DNA from 2 places in the Kouleothrix sp. genome. Region 2 is predicted to be linked to the other one. Evidence: riboswitches for the same ligand, from Rfam matches in the RefSeq annotation. Region 2 holds a riboswitch; the other holds the start of a gene.
What was found. A riboswitch is a leader RNA that binds a small molecule or an ion and turns the genes downstream of it on or off. The one in region 2 is predicted to bind S-adenosylmethionine.
Positions count from the first base shown of each region.

Region 1: linked by a shared signal. The riboswitch ahead of U0177_RS21885 (cysteine desulfurase) and the one ahead of U0177_RS02670 (homocysteine S-methyltransferase family protein) in region 2 are both predicted to bind S-adenosylmethionine.

Region 1 is NZ_JAXLWP010000026.1:31,720-39,001, reverse strand. It holds gene U0177_RS21900 (hypothetical protein) at 1-282, shown strand, start outside; gene groES (co-chaperone GroES) at 954-1,259, shown strand; gene groL (chaperonin GroEL) at 1,394-3,052, shown strand; SAM riboswitch class I at 3,470-3,649, shown strand; gene U0177_RS21885 (cysteine desulfurase) at 3,776-5,107, shown strand; gene U0177_RS21880 (aminotransferase class V-fold PLP-dependent enzyme) at 5,413-6,546, shown strand; gene U0177_RS21875 (ABC transporter permease) at 6,630-7,282, shown strand, end outside.
Region 2 is NZ_JAXLWP010000003.1:713,926-721,207, reverse strand. It holds gene tkt (transketolase) at 1-1,400, shown strand, start outside; gene U0177_RS02680 (ATP-binding protein) at 1,799-3,325, shown strand; gene U0177_RS02675 (response regulator) at 3,333-3,773, shown strand; SAM riboswitch class I at 3,918-4,081, shown strand; gene U0177_RS02670 (homocysteine S-methyltransferase family protein) at 4,317-7,282, shown strand, end outside.

The sequences.
Region 1 (7,282 bases), on a different contig from region 2:
GGGGATGCGCTATCCGCTGTTCAACAAAATACACCGGAGCAACCCGGCAGTTCGCATGTGCTCCCGCCCGTAGAGCGCGAGCTTGTGGTCGGGGATCGGATCATCATTCGGCAGGGGCGGCGGTCGTTTCCCGAGCTATTGAACAGGACAGGGACGATCGTCGAGATTTTCCGCGTGCCGCGCGATAGCTGCCTCGTGCGGCTGGACGGCGACACTGATCGCCAGCGGGAATGGTTCTGCTATCACGATGAAGTCGTGCAGTACACGGCAGCGCAGGTTTAGTGCGCGTGGGGCGATTTCTTCGCATACAGCAGCACTATCCAGCGGCGCAAGAGCAGAAAAAGGCGAAACAGGGGCGCTGCCAGCAGCGCGCCCTCATCAGCTAGCGGGTAGTTGAATCACCCTCCGAAGGCAGAGGTCGCCATCCATTGCGTAGCGCCGAGCGCACGATTAAGTCAATTACGACCTGAGACCCGCGTTGCTCGCGCTTCTCCTCAAGAAAGGTCAGCGCGGACTCGACCTCAGCGACCCGGCTGGCAGGCACCGAAATCAGTAAATGCCCGCTCTTCCCATTATCAGATCGACGCGTTATCTTCATAGTACTGCACCTTTTGTTCTTTTAGTATATACACACTCATTATAAGGATTGTCGCTATAAAATCAATTTGGCATAACAGTGTAATTTATTATGTGGAAATGTGTTAGAATGTGTATATACACGATGAGTTCTTTGCGTATTGGCACACCCTCGGCCCGGAACAGCCAGCACGGCCAGCCTGTGCATCCACAGCCCTTGCCATCGGTATAACTCCCACTCATAGAGCGATCATCCACTGATTGCACAGATGACGCAGATGATGCTCGTACCTCCGCCAACGATTGGCGCGGATTGTTCAACCTGTATCTGATCGGTTCTACAAGGATCGCTCAGAAGAAGTGAAAGGCCAACGACTATGGCAGAAGAGTTTCGCATTCGGCCGCTGGCAGACCGCGTGGTGATCAAGCCAGCGGAGCGCGAGGAGAAGACCAAGAGCGGCATCTTGCTGCCCGACACCGCCAGCAAAGAGCGGCCGATGGAAGGCACTATCCTGGCCGTCGGCGAGGGCCGGCTGGACGATAATGGCAAGCGCGTGCCGATGAACGTCAAGGCTGGCGACAAAGTTCTGTTCGCCAAGTACAGCGGCACCGAGTACAAAGTCGACGACGTCGAGTACCTGATCCTATCCGAGAAAGATATTCTGGGCATCATTTCCGAATAGTCAGAAGTAAGAATACAGCATTCAGAAGATCATTGAAATCATCGCAAGCATTGCGTTTCGGTGATAGCACCTTCTTCTAGCCACTGACCACTGACTACTGACTGCGTTATTCACAGAGAGGACTCCCCAGCCCTATGGCGAAGCAACTCAAATTCAACGAGGAGGCCCGGCGCTCGCTCAAGCGCGGCGTCGACATTGTTGCCGACGCGGTCAAGACCACGCTCGGCCCGCGCGGCCGCAACGTCGCGATCGACAAGAAGTTCGGCGCCCCGACCGTCACCCACGACGGCGTCACCGTCGCCAAGGAGATCGAGCTCAAGGATCCGTTTGAGAACATGGGCGCGCGCTTGCTGGTCGAGGTGGCCACCAAGACCAACGATGTGGCCGGCGATGGCACCACCACCGCCACCGTGCTGGCCCAGGCGATCGTCACCGAGGGCCTCAAGGTTGTCGCCGCCGGTGCCAACCCGATGCTGATCAAGCGCGGGCTGGACAAGGGCGCCGAGGCGCTGGTGGCCGAGCTGAAGAGCCTGGCCAAGCCGGTGCGCGACCGCGCCGACATCGCGCACGTCGCGACGATCTCGGCCGCCGACAGCGAGATCGGCGACCTGATCGCCGAGGTGATGGAGAAGGTCGGCAAAGACGGCGTGATCACGGTCGAGGAGAGCAAGGGCATCGCCTTCGAGAAGGAATACACCGAGGGCATGCAGATCGACCGTGGCTATATCTCGGCCTACTTCGTGACGGACACTGCCAAAATGGAAGCAGATCTGGAGGAGCCGTACATCCTGATCACCGACAAGAAGATCGCCAGCATCAATGAGATTCTGCCGGTGCTCGAGAAGGTGCTGCAGGTCACCAAGAACTTCGTAATCGTCGCCGAGGATATCGACGGCGAGGCGCTGGCGACGCTGGTGGTGAACAAGCTGCGCGGCACGATCAACGTCCTGGCGATCAAAGCGCCGGGCTTCGGCGACCGCCGCAAGGCCATGCTGCAGGACATCGCCATCCTGACCGGCGGCACGGTGATCTCCGAGGAGATCGGCCGCAAGCTCGACAGCGCTACCACCGAAGACCTCGGCCGCGCGCGCCGCGTGGTGTCCGACAAAGACAACACCACCTTCATCGAAGGCCACGGCGATCAGGAGGCAATACAGGCACGCGTTTCGCAGATCCGCGCGCAGATCGAAACGACGACGTCGGACTTCGACCGCGAGAAGCTGCAGGAGCGGCTGGCCAAGCTGGCCGGCGGCGTGGCGGTGCTGAAGGTCGGCGGCGCCACCGAGCCCGAGCTGAAGGAGAAGAAGCACCGCGTCGAGGACGCGCTCTCGACCGCGCGGGCGGCCGTCGAGGAAGGCATTGTGCCGGGCGGCGGCGTGGCGCTGATCAACGCGCTAGGCGCGCTCGACAGCGTGAAAGTCGACAACGACGACGAGCGCTTCGGCGTGCAGATCCTGCGCCGCGCGCTCGAGGAGCCGATGCGGCAGCTGGCCAAGAACGCGGGCGAGGATGGGGCGGTGATCATCAACACCGTGCGCCGCCACCAGAAGGAGAAGGGCGACACGAGCTACGGCTACAACGTGCTGACCGGCGAGCTTGGCAGCATGCTGGAGCAGGGCGTGGTCGACCCAGTGAAGGTGACGCGGAGTGCAGTGCAGAACGCTGTCTCGATCGCCGGGCTGCTGCTCACCACCGAGGCGCTGATCACAGACATCCCTGAGGCTAACGCTGGTGGTGGTGGAATGCCTGGCGGCATGGATGGCATGGGCGGCATGGGTGGCATGGACTTCTAGGATCACAAGCTCATAGCTGGGTGCCAGCTCATGGTGCGCAGGCGGCATCGAATACCGATGCTGCCTGCGCTTGTTTTTTCCCGATCACAATGTAGGGGCGGCATACTGCCGCCCGCACGCTGCAATTCGAGCATAATACCAAATCCGGCTGATCGCTCGGATTATAGTGGGGGTTCGGGGCGGCTTCGCCGCCCCCGAAATTTCTTTTCTGTGCGCGCCCGGCTTGCCGGCGCCGCACAAGAAAACACAAGTAATCAAACGGAATTGGTATAACAATGTAGGAGCGGCGCGTGTTCCGCCCCAGATTGAGCCCACAACGCGCATCTGCGCCTATGATCGGGCAGGCTATGGCTGGGGTGAAAGTTGACAATTTCAGGCAAGTAATGTATCATTGCCGGCATAATTGAATAGCGCATACTCTTATCCAGAGAGGTGGAGGGACCGGCCCGATGAAGCCTCGGCAACCCTGGAAAGAACGTGGCGTTCCGAGCTGAAGAGGCGTGGTGGCGAAGTGTTTCGCCCCGCGTGCCTCTCGCCCCGAACGGCCGCTCGATCATTAGGGTGCCAACTCCGGCAGCGCAAACTGGAAGATGAGAGGCGAACGCTGATGTACGCCTTTTCCATGTGTCGTGGAAAAGGCGTTTTGTTGGTCCGCATCAGCGGGCGCCCGTCGTCCAGCACGATGGGCGTTTTTTATTTCCGCTCTGATGAAAGGACGATCACGTGATTACCGACACCACTGGCGCCTGTACACGCACACCCCTCAATGTCGCGCGCATCCGGCAGGATTTTCCAACGCTGCAGCAGCAGATCCACGGCCATCCGGTTGTGTTTCTCGATAGCGCGGCATCGTCGCAGAAGCCAGTGGCGGTGCTCGAGGCCATGGAGCAGGCGTACCGCTCGACATACGCGAATGTCCATCGCGGCGCCTACAGCTTCAGCATGCGCATCACCGAGCTTTACGAGCAAGCGCGCGCCAGCATTGCCGATTTCATCGGCGCGCCCTCTGCTAGCCAGATCGTCTTTACACGCAATGCAACCGAGGCGCTTAATCTGCTGGCGTACTCGTACGGCCGCACCTTTCTGCGGCCGGGCGACGAGATCGTGCTGACTGACCTGGAGCACCACGCCAACTACCTGCCCTGGCTGGAGCTGGCACGCGAGCGCGGCCTGAATATAAAGCGCATCCCGCTGACTGCCGAAGGCACGCTTGATCTGTCGTGCCTCGACGCGCTGCTGACCCCGCGCGTGCGGCTGGTGAGTTTTGCGCATGTCTCGAATGTGCTCGGCACGATCACCGACCCGCGCCCGATCATTGAGCGGGCGCACGCGCTTGGCGCGCTGGTCGCGCTGGACGCGTGCCAGTCGGCGCCGCACATGCCGCTGGACGTTGGCGCGCTCGATGCCGATTTTGCGGTGTTCTCGGGGCACAAGATGCTCGGCCCGACCGGCATCGGCGTGCTCTACGGCCGCGCCGAGCTACTGGCCGCGATGCCGCCGTTCTTGACGGGCGGCGATGTCGCGCGTGATGTCGATTTTGACAGGGTTGTATGGGAAGACGCGCCGCTGAAGTTCGAAGCCGGCACGCCGGCATTTGTCGAGGCGATCGGCCTGGGCGCGGCAGTCACGTACCTCGGCAAGCTTGGCCTGGCCGCAGTACACGCGCACGAGCGCGCACTGACCGAGTATGCCCTGCGTCGCCTCAGCGCCCTCCCCGGCCTGCGCATCTATGGCCCGCGCGATGCAAAGCTGCGCGGCGGCGTCGTGACGTTCACCGTCGATGGCGTTGCGCCACACGATATCGCCACCGCCCTCGATCAGCGCGGTATTGCCATCCGCTCGGGCCGCCACTGCGCGCACCCGCTGCACCGGCTGCTCGGGCTGGACTCGAGCGCGCGCGCCAGCTTCACGATCTACAACGACTTCGCCGATGTCGACGCGCTCGTCGATGGGCTCGCGGCAATACAGCGCCATCCGGTGCAAACTGCGCCCGCCAGGGCTGCCGACTGCCGTACGCCTCAGGTGGTGCAGGCGCGCGGCTTCGCGCTGGCCTAGCTTTCTCTGGTGCCGGCGCCATACCGGCTTAGAGTGGGAGAAAGTCTATTAGACTTTATTGAAAATAACAATGGTGGGGGTTTAGGGGGCCTGCGGCCCCCAAGAATCCTCTGTTGGTGGGGCAAAGCCCCCCTGGCTCCCTTATTTCCGATAAAGTCTATTGAACACAAGAATACAAATTTTACTTGACAATTATGATCAAGTATATTAAGATCCTTAGTATCGTCGCAGGTAAGCTTGATAGTGGCCTGAAAGGGTAGGGGATCGCGATACCCTAAGGAGTATCGCAATCCATGGAGGCGCCGATGGAACTCGCCGCATACCGTGATACCTTTCCGATTACGCAGCGCTACGCTTTTCTCGACCACGCCACCGGCGCACCGCTCGGCAACCATGTCACTCGCGCTATCCAGGCGCATATCGAGCGCGCGCTGGCTGCGCCACCCAGCCAAGTGCGCGACGCGCTGGCCGAAACAGCCGAGCGGATCAAGCAGCGTGCGGCGGCACTGATCCACGCCGCGCGCGCCGACGAGATCGCGATCGTACCGAATGCCGTCATTGGCCTGAATACCGCCGCGAACAGCCTGCCGCTCCAGCCGGGCACGACGGTGCTGGTGCTCGACGGCGAAGATCCGGCGCACGTGTACCCGTGGATGAACCTGGCCGCACGGGGCATTCTGGTGAAGCGCATTGCGCAGAGCGATGGCGGCTTGGATCTTGAGCAGCTCGACCGGTGGATCGACTCGCGCACCCGTGTGCTGGCGCTGAGCAGCGCGCTCCCCGCCACCGGGTTCAGGCACGACCTGGCCGCGCTCGGAGCCGCCGCGCGACAGCGCGGGCTGTTCTTCGTGGTCGACGCGAGCCAGACGCTCGGCGCATTTCCGGTGGATGTGCAAGCCTACCAGATCGACTTCCTGGTGGCCGATGCCGGGCGCTGGCTGCTCGGCATCCCTGGCGCCGCTCTGCTGTACTGCCGCCACGACCTGCTCGACCGGCTTCAGCCGGGCGCGTATGTCGGCGCCACCAGCACGCTGCCGCCGATCAATGTCCGCGACTACGGCTTCACGCTCCACACCAGCTCGGAGCGCTTCACTATCGGCGAATCGGGCGATCTCGCGATCGCCGGGCTCGCGGCGGCGCTCGAGATGATATTGGAGATTGGCGAGGCGCCGATCGCCGAGCGCATCCTTGATCTGACCGACATACTGATTGGCGACCTGCGCGAGCGCGGCCACACGCTGCGCACGCACGCCGCCCCGCGCCACCGCAGCGGCATTATCGTTCTCGAACACCCCACGCCGCAGGCGGCCTACGATCGCCTCCTGGCCGCCGGCATTGTCGCCACACGCAGGCCAAGCGGGCTATGCTTCGCACCTCATTTCTACAATAGCGAGGAAGATGTGCTGCGCGTCGGCTCGGCGCTCAGCAAACGCCGCTAATACGCCTGCTGCGCTTGTGCATGCGCAGCAGCATTTTTTGCCGATTTTATTGTTGACTTTTTCGATCTATTTAGTTTAGTATTATGACATATTACCTCCTGAAGCGCCTCGTGGCGATCATTCCAACACTGCTAGCGATGACGCTGATCACCTTTCTGGTGATGCACGCCATCCCCGGCAGCCCGTTCGACCCGGCGATTTTCGGCGGCAACGACCTGCCGCCCGAGGTACTCGCGAACATTGAAGCGAAGTACGGGCTCGACCGCCCGCTTCCCGAGCAGTACCTGCGCTTTATCGGCGGGATGCTGGTGGGCGACTTCGGCACATCGTACGCTTTCAAATCGCGCTCGGTGAGCGAGCTGCTGCGCGACACCTTCCCGGTATCGCTGCAGCTTGGCACCATGGCCTTCACGCTGGCGCTCGGGCTGGGCATACCGCTCGGCATTCTCGCCGGCGCGCGGCGAGGCAGCCTGCTCGACCGGGCGGTGACCCTGCTGACAACCAGCGGCATCGCGCTACCGAGCTTTGTCGTGAGCGTGCTGCTGATCCTGGTGTTCTCGCTGGTGCTGCGGCTGCTGCCGGCCACCAGCGTGCGCTGGGAACAGCCCCAGACATGGATCCTGCCGACCCTGGCGCTGGCCTTAGGCCCGCTGGCAATCTTCGCACGCTATACGCGTGCCGGCATCCTAGACGAGCTGAGCGGCGACTATGTACGCACCGCGCGGGCCAAAGGGCT
Region 2 (7,282 bases):
ACCTGATCGAGATCGACGCGGCCATCCGCGAGGCCCAGGCCGACACCGAGCGCCCTTCGCTGATCGCGGTACGCACGATCATTGGCTTCGGCAGCCCCAAGGCCGGCACCAGCAAGGTGCACGGCGAGCCGCTCGGCGCCGAGGGCGTGCGCAAAACCAAAGAGTACTACGGCTGGGATCCCGACAAGCAGTTCGTGGTGCCGCCCGAGGCCCTCGCGCCGCTGCGCCAGGCCGGCGAGCGCGGCGCCAAGCTGCAGGCCGAGTGGCAGCAGCGCTTCGACGCCTACGCCGAGGCTAACCCGGCCGAAGGCCAGCAGCTCACACTGGCGTTCGCCGGCAAGCTCCCCGACGGCTGGCAGAGCGCGCTGCCGTCATTCCCGGCCGGCACCGAGCTGGCTACCCGCGAGGCCGCCGGCAGCGCGCTCGAGGCGCTGCGTGGCGTGGTGCCCTGGCTGTTTGGCGGATCGGCCGACCTTGCCGGATCGACCAAGACGCCTATGGTTACCAGTGGCAGCTTCCAGCCCGGCAGCTACGAGAGCAATGTCGTCTGGTTCGGCGTGCGCGAGCATGGCATGGGCGCGGCCCTGAACGGCATGGATGCCCACGGCGGCGTGCGCGCCTACGGCGGCACATTCCTGACTTTCTGCGACTATATGCGCGGCGCGATCCGCGTGGCCGCGCTCTCGCACCAGCCGATCACCTACGTGTTCACGCACGACAGCATTGGCCTCGGCGAGGACGGCCCGACCCACCAGCCGATCGAGCATTTCGCCGCGCTGCGCGCCATCCCCAACACCACCGTCATTCGCCCGGCCGATGCCAACGAGGCGAGCTTCGCCTGGCGCGCCGCGCTCGAAAATACCCGCGGGCCTACCGCGCTGATCCTCAGCCGCCAGAAGCTGCCAACCTTCGACCGTGCGACCACGGGCGCGGCCGAGGGCACGCTGCGCGGCGCGTATGTGCTGATCGACGCCGAAGGCGGCGCGCCCGAGCTGATCCTGCTGGCTACCGGCTCCGAGGTGGCGCTGGCGGTCGAGGCCCACGCCGAGCTGAAGAAGCAGGGCGTCGCCGCGCGCGTCGTGAGCTTCCCCAGCTGGGAGCTGTTCGCCGCACAATCGCAGGAGTATCGCGAAAGCGTGCTGCCGCCCGCCGTCGCCGCGCGCCTGTCGATCGAGGCCGGCGTGGGCCAGGGCTGGCATCGCTGGGTCGGCGAGCGCGGCGACGTCATGAGCGTCGAGACATTCGGCGCCTCGGCGCCGTACAAAGAGATCTACAAGCACTACGGGCTGACCGTCGGCGATGTCGTGGCGCGTGGCCTGAAGCTGCTCGGCCGCAGCGCGCCTGCCGGCGGCGGCGACAAGGTGCCCGGCCACGCCAGTGGCTCGGAAGGCCATTCGTAGGCGCCCGGCATTGCGGGGGGTTAGAAGGCAGCTGCCCCGCTGATCCCTTGTATGTGGCGGTTCGGGGGCGGCTTCGCCGCCCCCGAATTTCTTTTTGCTATGCCCTGCTTTGTAGTATCACATCCGGCTGATTACGTGCTGTATATAGGGCTCGGGGCGGCTTCGCCGCCCCGAATTCTTTGGTATGCCCGCCCGGCGAAGCCGGGCAGGGCATACCAAAAACAAGCGTCAAACGAAGTTGATATCAATATTGTCATTCAGTTGTCACCGGAAAACTATTCACAATCATAGGAACGATCGTACAATACAGCCCATAGGCACACCTGGCCTGGTATCATCGCGCCCGACGCCGCGAGCTTGCGCGCTGGCGGGCGCCGCCTAGCCGACACGCGCGTACTATGAGCGACACCAGCATCAACCAGCCGCGCCTCGAAGAGTACACTCAATCGCTCCGCGAAGAATCGTTCGTCACGCTGCTGTATAGCATGGGCGTGTTTGGCCTCGTGCTGCTCTCCACCGGGCTGATCAACGTCGAAAGCATGCGCATGGGCGCGCAGATCGGCGGCGTGCTGGTGCTCACCTACTGGCTTGCGAACATGCTGCGCAAGCGCAAGCGCTACCGGCTGGCAGTGGTGCTGTTTCTGGCCGGCGCGCTAGCCGCGATCATCGTCACCTTCGGCTTTTACCCGCTCGCGAGCAACCCGTTCATCTTCTTCACGCCGCTGGTAGTGTGCATCGCCGGGGTGCTGCTGCGCCCGCGCGCCGGGTTTGTGGCCGCCACCGCCGCGATCGCCGCAATGATCCTCGCGGCGATCAGCTACGGCCAATCCAGCCAGATGTGGCAGCTACCATTCCTCGCCGCCGTGCTGCTGGGCTACCTGAGCGCTGCGGTGGCGATGCTGGCCTCGCTCAGCTTCTTCACCGTGGTCGAGTGGGCGATCGATAGCTACCACAAGGTCGAGCGCCGCGAGGCCCAGCTGTACGAGAGCGAGAAGCAGCTCCAGCGCGCGCTGCGCGAGCAAGACTCGCTCAACCACCGGCTGCAAGAATCGAACAAGCAGCTCGAAAACGCGCGCGCCGTCGCCGAGTACGCCAACCGCATGAAATCGCAGTTTGTGGCGAATATGAGCCACGAGCTGCGCACGCCGCTCAACGCGATCATCGGCTTCTCGTACATCCTTAAGCAAGAGCTTAAAGGCCCGCTCGCGCCCGACCAGCACGACTATGTCGGCCGGATCTACGACGCCGGCAACTACCTGCTGAAGCTGCTCAACGACATTCTCGACAACGCCAAGATCGAGGCCGGCCGGCTCGACCTACAGCGCGAGCCAAGCCAGCTCGAGCCGATCGTGCACGAGGTGCTGGTGACGGCCAGCAGCCTTACGCACGGCAAGCCGCTGGCGCTGCGCACCGAGCTTGCCAGCGACCTGCCGCTGGTGTACGCCGACCGCATGCGCGTGGCCCAGGTGCTGCTCAACCTGCTCTCGAACGCGGTGAAGTTTACCGAGCACGGCAGCATTACGCTGCGCGTCTACCCGGCCTTTCACACCCCACCCGCCGACACGCCGCAGGGCGAACAGCCGCCCGACAGCGGGTATGTGGTGGTGGAAGTTGAAGATACTGGCATCGGCATCGCTGCCGAAAACCTGGAGCTGATCTTCGAGGAGTTCCGCCAGGCCGACGAGACACTCTCGCGGCGCTATGGCGGCACCGGCCTGGGCCTGCCGATCAGCCGGCGGCTGGTGGAGCTGCACGGCGGCCGCCTGACAGTGGCCAGCACGCTGGGGCGCGGCTCGACCTTCCGCTTCACGCTGCCGGCCGTGGCCGACGCGCACCTGCGCCAGGCCAGGGAGCTGCTGAATACGCCACTGCAGCTTGAGCATCGCGCACTGGCCAGCGAGCCACAGCCGGCGCTCAGCAGATAGGAACACTATGGCAACTACGCCACACGCCGATCGCCCCACCGCGCCGCCCGACCGCCCCGAAAACGCCTATATTATTCTGGTCGAAGACGACCCAAACTCCTACCTGGTGATCGAAGAGCTGCTGAAGCACGCCGGCTTCAAGCACTTCTACCACCGCGGCAGCGGCGCCAAGCTGATCCAGCTGATCGAGGTGCTGCCGCAGATCGACCTGGTGCTGCTCGACATTGGCCTGCCCGGCGAAGATGGTTTCGCGGTGCTCAAGCGCCTGCGCGCGCACCCGCAGTCGGCCCGCGCGCATATCGCCGCCATCACCGCCAATATCATGCACCAGACGCGGCTGCGCGCCAAGGATGCCGGCTTCGACAGCTTCATCAGCAAGCCGATTCAGCCCGATAAGATCTGCGACCAGATCCGCAGCATGCTGGCCGGCCGCGCATTCTGGTGGTAGCTCCGGCTCCGCCAAGCTCTGGTTGTGTGGTACCCTGCTGGCCTCGCGGGGCAGGGCGCCACACCACGCAGGTGATCGACAAGTGCGCAGCGCCGTTGACAAGCCACCAGACGGCTGCTATACTGCGGCTCAACAATTGAATACCGCTCATCAAGAGGGGTGGAGGGATCGGCCCTGTGAAACCCCGGCAACCCCTTCCCAAGTTCTCAGTCGTGAGTTTTGAGTTGCACTTGGCTAACTCAGCACTCAGCACTCGAAACTCCGGAAGGAAGGTGCCAACTCCGACAGCGCAAGCTGGGAGATGAGGACAGCGTAGTAACCCTCATGCCCGCGCGTGAGGGTATTTGTTTGCGTTCAACAAGCCAAGGCATACATGTTCATACCAACTCCGTTATGATCACGTTCTTTTTGGTATGCCCTGCCCGGCAAAGCCTGGCAGGGCATACCAACAAGAAATTCGGGGGCGGCCACGCCGCCCCCGAACCCCCAGCATCAACCAAGTGATCGGCCGAATTTGGTATCACTGAGGCGAGGTCAAGCCACATGAGCTCAAAACCAACCTATCTCGAGGCGCTACGCTCGCGCGTGCTGATCTTCGACGGCGCCATGGGCACGAGCATCGACCAGTTCGGGCTCTCGGCCGAGGATTACGGCGGCGAGCGCACCTACGGCAACCGCGACTACCTGGCGATCGCCCGGCCCGACGTGATCGAGCAGATCCACACCTCGTTCATGGAGGCCGGCTGCGACGTGCTCGAGACCAACACCTTCCAGAGCACGCGCCTGCGCCTGGCCGAGTGGGGCCTGGCCGATCGCACCGCCGAGCTGAATATCGCCGCCGCGCGCCTGGCCCGCCGCGTCGCCGAGCGCTTCGCCGCCCAGGACGGCCGGCCGCGCTACGTGGCCGGCTCGATCGGCCCCACCGGCAAGCTGCCCTCGTCGAACGACCCGGCGCTCTCGGATATTACCTTCGACGAGCTATCGGAGATCTTTCGCGAGCAGGCCGCCGCGCTGATCGCCGGTGGCGTCGACGTGCTGCTCGTCGAGACCAGCGTCGATATTCTCGAGGTCAAGGCCGCGCTCGACGGCATCCGGCGCGCAAAGCACGAGGCTGGCGCGCACGTGGCCGTGCAGGCCCAGATCTTCCTCGACCTCTCGGGCCGCATGCTGCTGGGCACCGAGGTGCCGGCGGTGATCGCGACGCTCGAGGCAATGCCGGTCGACGTGATCGGCCTGAACTGCAGCACCGGCCCCGAGCATATGCGCGAGGCCATCCAGTACCTATGCGCGCACTCGCGGCTGCCGATCTCGTGCATCCCCAACGCCGGGCTGCCGCTCGAGGTCGACGGCGAGACGGTATATCCAATGGAGCCCGAGCCATTCGCGCGCATCCTCGGCGAGTTCGTGCGCGAGTATGGCGTGAGCGCCGTCGGTGGCTGCTGCGGCACGCGGCCGGCGCACATCCGGGCGCTACGCGCGGCCGTGGGCTACGAGCGCGCCCCAGCCGCGCGCCAGGTCGAGTACATCCCCAGCGTGTCGTCGGGGGTGAAGGCCGCCGCGCTGCGCCAGGACGTGACGCTCACAATGATCGGCGAGCGCGTCAATACGCTTGGCTCGCGCAAGGTGAAGCGGCTGCTGCTGAACGACGACTACGACGGCGTGCTCGACGTGGCGCGCGAGCAAGCCGACGGCGGCGCGCACCTGCTCGACGTGTGCGTGGCTACCACCGAGCGCGCCGACGAGCGTGAGCAGATGGTCGCGCTGCTGAAAAAGCTGACCATGAACGTCGAGCTGCCGTTGGCGATCGACACCACCGAGGCCGACGTGCTCAAGGCCGCGCTCGAGATCTACCCAGGCCGCGCGATCGTCAACTCGCTCTCGCTCGAGGGCGGCCGCGGCGAGAAGCTCGACCGCACCATGCCGTTGGTAGCGCGCTACGGCGCGGCCGCGATGGCCATGACCATCGACGAGGACGGGATGGCGCACACCGCCGGCCGCAAGCTGGCGGTGGCCCGGCGGATCGCCCAGATCGCGCGCGACGAGTACGGCGTGCCGCACGAGTCGCTGATCTTCGACGTGCTGACCTTCCCGATCACCACCGGCCAGGACGAACTGCGCCGCGCCGCGATCGAGACGATCGAGGGCATCCGGCTGGTAAAGCAGCATATCCCCGGCTGCTTCACCACCCTGGGCGTCAGCAATTTGTCGTTCGGCGTCGCGCCGCACGCCCGCGCCGCGCTCAATTCGGTGTTCCTGAAGCACGCCGTCGACGCGGGGCTCGACACCGCGATCATCAACCCGGCCCACGTGACGCCCTACGCCGAGATTCCGGCCGAGCAGCGCGAGCTGTGCGAAGACCTGATCTTCGACCGGCGCGACGAGGCGCTTGCACGATTCATCCAGTTCTTCGAGCAGAACGCCGCCGCCGTAGCCACAGCGCGCGCCGACCCGACCGCTGGCCTAAGCGTGGCCGAGCGCTTGCACTGGAAGATTGTGCACCGGGTGAAAGAAGGCGTGGAAGAGGACGTGGATGTGTTGATGGCGCAACGGCTGGGCCTATCGGTTGAAGATTTCAGGTTGCTCGTTGCAGGTTCAGTATCGGGTGACAGCGATAGCACTGTTCAGCCTGCAAACGTGCAAACCGCTCAACCGCCTAGCGCGGTGCCGCGCGGCGATGCCGCCGTCGACATTCTCAACAACGTGCTGCTGCCGGCCATGAAAGAAGTTGGCGACCTGTTCGGCTCCGGCCAGCTGATCCTGCCATTCGTGCTGCAGAGCGCCGAGGTGATGAAGAAGACCGTAGCCTACCTCGAGCGCTACCTCGACAAGCTCGAAGGCGCCACCAAGGGCAAAGTGGTGCTCGCCACAGTCTACGGCGACGTGCACGACATCGGCAAGAATCTGGTGCATACGATCCTGGCGAACAACGGCTACACGGTGTACGACCTGGGCAAGCAGGTGCCGCTGAACACGATCATCGAGAAGGCAGTAGAAGTTGGCGCCGACGCGATCGGCCTCTCGGCGCTGCTGGTGAGCACGTCGAAGCAGATGCCGCTGTGCGTGCAGGAGCTGCACCGGCGCGGGCTGAGCTTCCCGGTGCTGGTGGGCGGCGCGGCGATCAACCAGCAGTATGGCCAGCGCATCACGTTTGTAGCCGACGAAGAGCCTTACGCGGCCGGCGTGTTCTACTGCAAAGACGCGTTCGAAGGCCTGGAGACGATGGATAAGCTCTCGAATACGTCGGCGCGCGCGCGCTTCGTCGAGCAGACGATTCGCGACGCGGCGCAGGTGCTGCACCAGAAGCAGCGCGGGCGCGTGGCGCTGGCCGATCTGGGGCGCGCCACCCGCGGCGACACCGCGCGCTCGGCCGTGCGCCGCGACGTGCCGGTGCCCACGCCGCCGTTCTGGGGCGCGCAGGTGGTGAAGCGCATCAAGCTGCAGGACGTGGTCGACTGCCTCGACCGCAACGCGCTGTTCCGGCTGCAGTGGGGCGCCAAAAACGCCAAGGG